DNA from 3 places in the Erythrobacter sp. S158 genome. Region 1 is predicted to be linked to each of the others. Evidence: predicted binding sites of a transcription regulator. Region 1 holds the regulator's gene; each other region holds the start of a gene.
The links. The regulator LexA, encoded in region 1, represses DNA repair genes until DNA is damaged. The targets are predictions, from matches to a motif close to GTTCCNCNCTTGTTCT.
Positions count from the first base shown of each region.

Region 1 (2,267 bases):
AAGGCGGAACCCGGCTAGGACCTGCACAGCTTGCACTCGCCATCGCGGCGGGACATGCGAAACTCACTGTCCGCAACCGGCCAAGAGTGGCCGTGCTGGATAGCGGCGATGAACTGAGCTTAGACCCCGAAAACTGCGGCCCGAACCAGATCCCTGCATCGAATGGAGCGATGATCGCTGCCATGCTGCAACCGCTCGTTGGTCGCTGCGAACCTATTGGCCCGGTGGGCGATGACATGGATGCGCTTGCGGCTGCCCTCGCCCAGGCTGAGGACTGCGATATCCTGATCACATCCGGTGGGGCCTCGGTCGGCGATCATGATCTTGTGCAAGCCGCGCTGCGCGAATGGGGCGCGGAAATCGCCTTTTGGAAAGTCGCAATTCGCCCAGGAAAGCCGCTCATGGTCGCAAAGCGCGGCGCGCAAGTGGTTCTCGGTTTGCCGGGAAATCCTGTCTCGAGCTTTGTGACCGCGTTCCTCTTCGCCCTGCCCTTGATACGCGCTGCGATGGGGATGCGCGCACCTATTCCGGCCTCGCAGACAGTGATGGCAGTCGAGGCAATGCCCGCAACCGGCGGACGCCGCGAATTCGTGCGAGGTGTCTTCGATGGCCAGCGCGTGCGCCGTGCAGCCTCGCAAGATTCCAGCGCCATCCGCTCACTCGCCGCAGCCAATTGCCTGATCGAACGCCCTGCCGGATCGGGTGAAGTCGCACCGGGCGAGATGCTTCGCATCTACAACCTCGAAAATGGCTGAAATGCTTGGCTTTGTGGATTTAGCCCGCTTGACTTGAAATCCGAAGTTGCCTACTTGTTCCACATTCGTTCACCATATTGGTGCGCGGTTAGTGCTCTGTATCGCACCTGTTCCGTTTTAGCGGGCGGTGCCTCTGAGAGTGCGCGAGTTTGGCATTGCGTTTGGACCGGTCCTGGTCCGGGCGCTCATAATGCGGCTTTTACGGAGCTTGCCAATGTTGACGGCAAAACAGCATGAACTGATCCGCTTTATCCAGCAGCGGCTCGAAGAAACCGGTATTTCGCCCAGCTTTGAGGAAATGAAAGAGGCGCTCGACTTGAAGAGCAAGTCAGGCGTCCACCGCCTGATTTCGGCTCTTGAAGAACGCGGCTTCATCCGCCGCCTGCCCAACAGGGCGCGCGCGCTTGAGGTCATCAAAGTTCCCGAAGACGCGGTCACCTCTCCGCGTTCGCAGGCTGCTCCTGCGGCACTGGCAGCCAATGACGCGGTGGCCTCAGCCTCCAGCGTTATGGCAAGGGCGCCAGAGCCAGCCAATGACGTCATCGAAATCCCGCTACACGGCCGAATTGCGGCCGGTGCCCCGATTGAGGCGCTTGAAGGCCAGAATTCCCTGCCTGTTCCCGCTGCGCTGCTTGGCCCGGGCGAGCATTATGCTCTCGAGGTATCGGGAGATTCGATGATCGAAGCCGGTATCTTTGACGGGGACTTCGCACTCGTCCGCCGGACAAACACCGCGCGCGATGGCGAAATCGTCGTGGCGCTTGTCCGCGGAGAGGAAGCAACGCTGAAGTATCTGCACAAGGAAGGCGCAATGGTCCGGCTCGACCCGGCCAATGCGACCTATGACGCGCAGGTCTACGGCCCTGATGAAGTCGAAGTACAGGGCAAGCTTGCAGGCTTGCTTCGTCGCTATCACTGATTGATCGGTCGGCGGGGGAATGCCTAATCGCCTTCCCCTTGCCACCATCCATGTGAGCCCTGGCTTTCAGCCACGCTAACGATTTGCTGGCCCTTGAGGTTGAGTGCCAATCCACCGCTTTGCAGAAGCAGGCTGCGATCTGCTTTGAGCCAACGCGGCTTGCAAGACCTCGGCAGGAATCGGTCGGCAACTACAATATCGGCTCGCTCACAGGCAGCGGCTAGAGCGCGTTCCTCGATCAGATCACGGTTGCGCGCAAGCAGGAGCGACCATTCGCGATCCCCACGCTCGAGGTTGATCGTGCAGAACTCGGTCGAACAGCGAGCGCCTTCCCACTCGGCCAATGGGATGGGTTCGCTCTGAACGCTTGCCAATTCCAGCAAGTTGTCACGCGAGTAGGACGAGCGGCTGTCCCTGAGCGAGAGCAGACTTCGGCTCCCATCTTCGCCCTTGATCGTGATACCAACGTGCCTTCCTTCCCGGCCGATGAGAACGTCAGGTATCGGGGTTGTCATGAGCAGGATCGTAGCAAGCGCCGCAGGCACAAACCCGAGCAACCTTGCCTTACCGCTCCACAGAGCGAGCCAAAGGCC
Region 1 covers NZ_CP200279.1:1,200,594-1,202,860, reverse strand. Annotated here, with positions in the region: gene AC0V6T_RS05995 (molybdopterin molybdotransferase MoeA) at 1-755, shown strand, start outside; gene lexA (transcriptional repressor LexA) at 970-1,674, shown strand; gene AC0V6T_RS05985 (ComEC/Rec2 family competence protein) at 1,698-2,267, opposite strand, start outside.

Region 2 (2,267 bases), 240 kb from region 1:
GCGGTAAGCTACCTGTTCACCTTCGACTTCTCGAAGCTGACCGGCGAAGTGATGCTCGCAGCTGTGGGGCAGGCATTCTTCTCGTTGTCGCTCGGCGTGGCCGGGATGATGACCTACGGCGCATATGCCAACCGCGATACAAACTTGGGTGAAACCTCGGGCATCATCGCTAGCGCCGACACTGGCGTTGCGTTGCTGGCTGGCCTTGCAATTTTCCCGATCGTGTTTGCTGCGGGTCTCTCGGCGAGCGCTGGACCGGGCCTTATGTTCCAGTCGCTCCCGATCGCGTTTCAGGCCATGCCGTTCGGATCGCTGATTGGCCTCGCGTTCTTCGTGATGGTGTTCTTCGCTGCGCTGACCAGCTCGGTCTCGCTACTGGAAGCACCGACCGCCTACGTTTTCGAGAAGTTCAATATCTCGCGTTCGGTTGCGACCGTCATCGTCGGCGCAGGTGCCGCGGTTCTTGGGGTGCTGTCGGCGCTCTCTTTCAACGATCTGGCAGGTTTCTATCCGCTCAGCTTCATCCCGATCTTTGCGGAAACGAACTTCTTCGACACGCTTGATGGTGTGACGGCGAAATTGTTCATGCCCATCGGTGCGATCCTGACCTGCATCTTTGTCGGTTGGATTGCGGATGCGAAGCTGATCGACAGCGAGAACGGTCTGGACGGTTTGCTGCACAAGACGTGGAGAGCGCTGGTTCGCTATGTTTGTCCGATCGTGCTGACCGTGATCCTCTATGTTGGCCTCTTCGGCTAAGCTCTGAATCGAAAGGGCCGCCCGATAAGGAGCGGCCCTTCTTCGTTTTGGTCGGGTTTTAGAGCGCGACTTCTTCGACGTGCTCCTTCTCGGCTTCGTCGTGGACGTTCATGCCGAGCGCCATCTTGGCGGTGTTGAGTAGGCCGAGATCGCCACTCCAGATTTCGGCGTCGCCCAGGTCCATGCGCAGAAAGACGATGTTGGGATCGTCCTTGCCGCCTTCGTACCAGGCCTCGACGAAGTTGTTCCAGAACTGGTCGAAACGCTCCTGGCTCGTCTCGCGGGTCAGCGTGCCATTGAAGCGGGCGTACATGTCGTGGCCCTTGCCCTGAAAGGTTGCGGTCGCTGCGCCAAGCTTGTTGAAGTCGCTGTGCGCGTGGGTGAAGAACCAGATCGCGCTATCGGCGTCCTTGTCGAGCTGCGGGCTCATGGGGACTGCGGTTTCAGGCTGTCCGTCCAGTTGGAGGAACAGGAATGGCGAATCCGCCAGAGCTTTCCAGAATTGGGTCTTGAGTTCGTCGGCTTTGCCTTGATTGTAACGCATTGTTGTATCTCCTTTGTCTATCCATCCAATGCGCGGGCAGGGGGCAACGTTCCATTTGAGTTGGCGGTTGCGGTCAGGCGGTTCGAAAAACCGTTGCACTGACAGGTAAATGAGAACATATTAGGAACAAATGAGACTCGGGCGAGTCTTTTACATGTTCCTATGACCAGTCCTGCTCTTCCTTCCGGGGCGAAAGCCCTGCGCGATCTGTCCGTGCCATCACGTCCTCCGGTTCGCCCGGCAGGCGGCGCAGCGCCGCACTTGTCGGCTCATACTCTGTCGGCGGAGGAAATCGCGGCGATCTCGAAGGCGAGGGAAGGGCGCTGGCAACCGGGCCTTCGCGATCAGCCGCTTCATAGCGAGATTTTCGCCAGCGCCCGTGATGCAAGTGGGGCAGGACTGGCGCTGGCTCTGGCACGCGATGCACTGCAAGCAACCGCGCAGCCTGAAGACCCGCTCGCTGAGGCCGATGATCGCCGACACGTGTTGTGGGTTCAGGATGCGCGTGCGGTGCAAATGGGTGGGCGGCCTTACGTTCACGGCCTGCCGGAAGAGTTTCGCGAGCGCCTGATCCATGTTGAGGCTCACAAGCCCGAAGATGCGCTGTTCGCGCTGGAGGAGGGGCTCAAGTGCCGCGACCTTGCCTGCGTCATCGGTGAGATCGCGGGCAATCCGCGCGTGCTCGATTTCACCGCCTCGCGCAGGCTCAGCCTTGCTGCTGAAAAGCATGGCATCGCCTTGTGGCTGGTGCGGATCGAGGCGGAGGCGGACCTATCCTCGGCGCGGATGCGCTGGCGGGCCCGGCCTGCCGTTTCGAAGCCGCCGCTCTGGAATACAGACGCTCCCGGTGTGCCTGCCTGGCAGGCCGAGCTCTTCCGAGCGCGCAGCCATGCTCCCGGACAATGGACACTCACTTATGACAAAGGACGCCTCTCTGCCCGCAGCGCCTCGCAAGTCCCCGGCA
Region 2 covers NZ_CP200279.1:1,441,752-1,444,018, reverse strand. Annotated here, with positions in the region: gene AC0V6T_RS07205 (sodium-dependent transporter) at 1-759, shown strand, start outside; gene AC0V6T_RS07200 (pyridoxamine 5'-phosphate oxidase family protein) at 818-1,303, opposite strand; gene AC0V6T_RS07195 (recA-like protein) at 1,466-2,267, shown strand, end outside.
Region 2: AC0V6T_RS07195 (recA-like protein) is a predicted target of LexA. The motif match lies at 1,416-1,431, and genes of this name have one in related genera.

Region 3 (2,267 bases), 250 kb from region 1:
GGGTGACAGCGACTATGACGACATCCAGCAAATCCGCGCCAACTCCAACCGCGCAGCCTCACTGACACGGCAATTGCTCGCGTTTTCGCGCCAGCAGACCCTGCGTCCTGAAATCCTGCAATTGCCTGACGTAGTCAGCGAAGTGAGCCCGCTGATCAAACGGCTGCTCGGCGAGAAGATCGACTATTACGTCCAGCATGACCGCAACCTCGGTGCGGTGCGCGCCGACCCGCAGCAGCTTGAGCAGGTCATCATGAACCTTGCCGTAAATGCGCGCGATGCGATCAATTCCAATACCGGTCACGGGCGAGCGATGGGCGGTAAGCGGCAGGGACGGATATCGCTCCTCACGCGCAGCCTGGAATCGAACCAGGTGGTTAAGCTCGGCTCCGAAATCCTGCCGCCTGCCGACTACACTGTGCTTATCGTGGAGGATAATGGCGGCGGTATCCCGACCGAGGTCCTGCCCAAGCTTTTCGAACCCTTCTTCACCACCAAGGAACAGGGCAAGGGCACAGGGCTCGGCCTTTCGACCGTCTACGGGATCGTCAAGCAATCGGGCGGCTTTATCTTTGCTGACAACGCCACCGATGCGAGCGGGCGGCCCAAGGGAGCGCGCTTCACGATCTACTTCCCGGTCCACAAGGGCGTGGTCCCGCGCAAGCAGGTGGCCCCTGTGAGCGAGGCGTCCTCCGATTGGTCGGTGGGCGGCAAGATACTGCTGGTCGAAGACGAGGACATGGTCCGCGCCGTCGCCGAACGCGCCTTGTCGCGCGCCGGATATCAGGTCACGCCTTGTGCTGGCGGGGAGGAAGGGCTTGCCGCCATCGAAGGTGACGGCGATTTCGACCTCGTTGTCAGCGATGTCGTGATGCCCGGAATGGACGGGCCCGCCATGGTGCGCGAAATCCGCAAAGCGCATCCAAAGATCCCGGTGCTCTTCATGTCGGGATATGCCGAAGAATCTTTGCGCAAGGATATCGACATTCCCGACATGCACTTCATTCCCAAACCTTTCAGCGTCGCTGCAATCAGCGACAAGGTCGGCGAAGTCATGCGTGCAGCCAAGGCAGCGCAGGACGCCTGATTTATTGCTCATTCACAGGGCGTGTGAAAAAAGTTTTGTTCTACTCTTGTTCTTATGGAACAAACCGTATACATCCGCTCCAACAGGGGGCGCTCGACGGGCATCTCCAACCGGCTGGTTAAAACTCGCTAATCAGCCCTAGGCAAGCGAAGGAGTGCATGCGATGGCTACCAATCTCAAGCTCGTAGAGAAGGAAAAAGACGTGGACCGTCAAAAGGCGCTCGACGCCGCTCTTGCACAGATTGATCGCGCTTTCGGCAAGGGTTCGGCGATGAAGCTCGGCTCGAAAGAGGCGATGCAGGTTGAATCGATTTCGACCGGGTCGCTGGGCCTCGATATTGCTCTTGGCATTGGCGGCCTGCCCAAAGGCCGCGTGATCGAAGTCTATGGCCCGGAAAGCTCGGGTAAGACGACGCTCGCACTGCACTGCATTGCAGAGGCTCAGAAAGCCGGCGGTACGGCGGCCTTCGTCGATGCCGAGCATGCGCTTGATCCGGTCTATGCGAAGAAGCTGGGCGTCGACATCGACGAACTGGTCGTCTCGCAGCCCGACACGGGCGAGCAGGCACTCGAAATTACCGACACGCTGGTCCGCTCGAACGCGGTTGACGTGCTGGTGGTCGACTCGGTCGCGGCGCTTGTCCCGCGCGCAGAAATCGAAGGCGAGATGGGCGATTCCCACGTCGGCCTGCAAGCGCGCCTGATGTCCCAATCTCTGCGCAAGCTGACCGGGTCGATCAATCGTTCCAAATGCATGGTGATCTTCATCAACCAGCTGCGGATGAAGATCGGCGTCATGTACGGCAACCCCGAAACTACGACCGGCGGTAACGCGCTCAAGTTCTACGCTTCGGTTCGCCTCGACATTCGCCGCACCGGCCAGATCAAGGACCGCGACGAGGTGATCGGCAACTCGACCCGCGTGAAAGTGGTCAAGAACAAGGTCGCCCCGCCGTTCAAGCAGGTCGAATTCGACATCATGTATGGCGAAGGCATCTCCAAGATCGGCGAGATTCTCGATCTCGGCGTGAAGGCCGGCATCGTCGAGAAGTCGGGCAGCTGGTATTCCTATGACAGCGTCCGCATCGGCCAGGGCCGCGAGAATGCGAAAACCTACCTCAAGGAAAATCCTGAAGTTTGCGACAAGTTGGAAGCCGCCATTCGCGGTAAAACCGACGAG
Region 3 covers NZ_CP200279.1:953,487-955,753, forward strand. Annotated here, with positions in the region: gene AC0V6T_RS04790 (response regulator) at 1-1,087, shown strand, start outside; gene recA (recombinase RecA) at 1,251-2,267, shown strand, end outside.
Region 3: recA (recombinase RecA) is a predicted target of LexA. The motif match lies at 1,125-1,140, and genes of this name have one in related genera.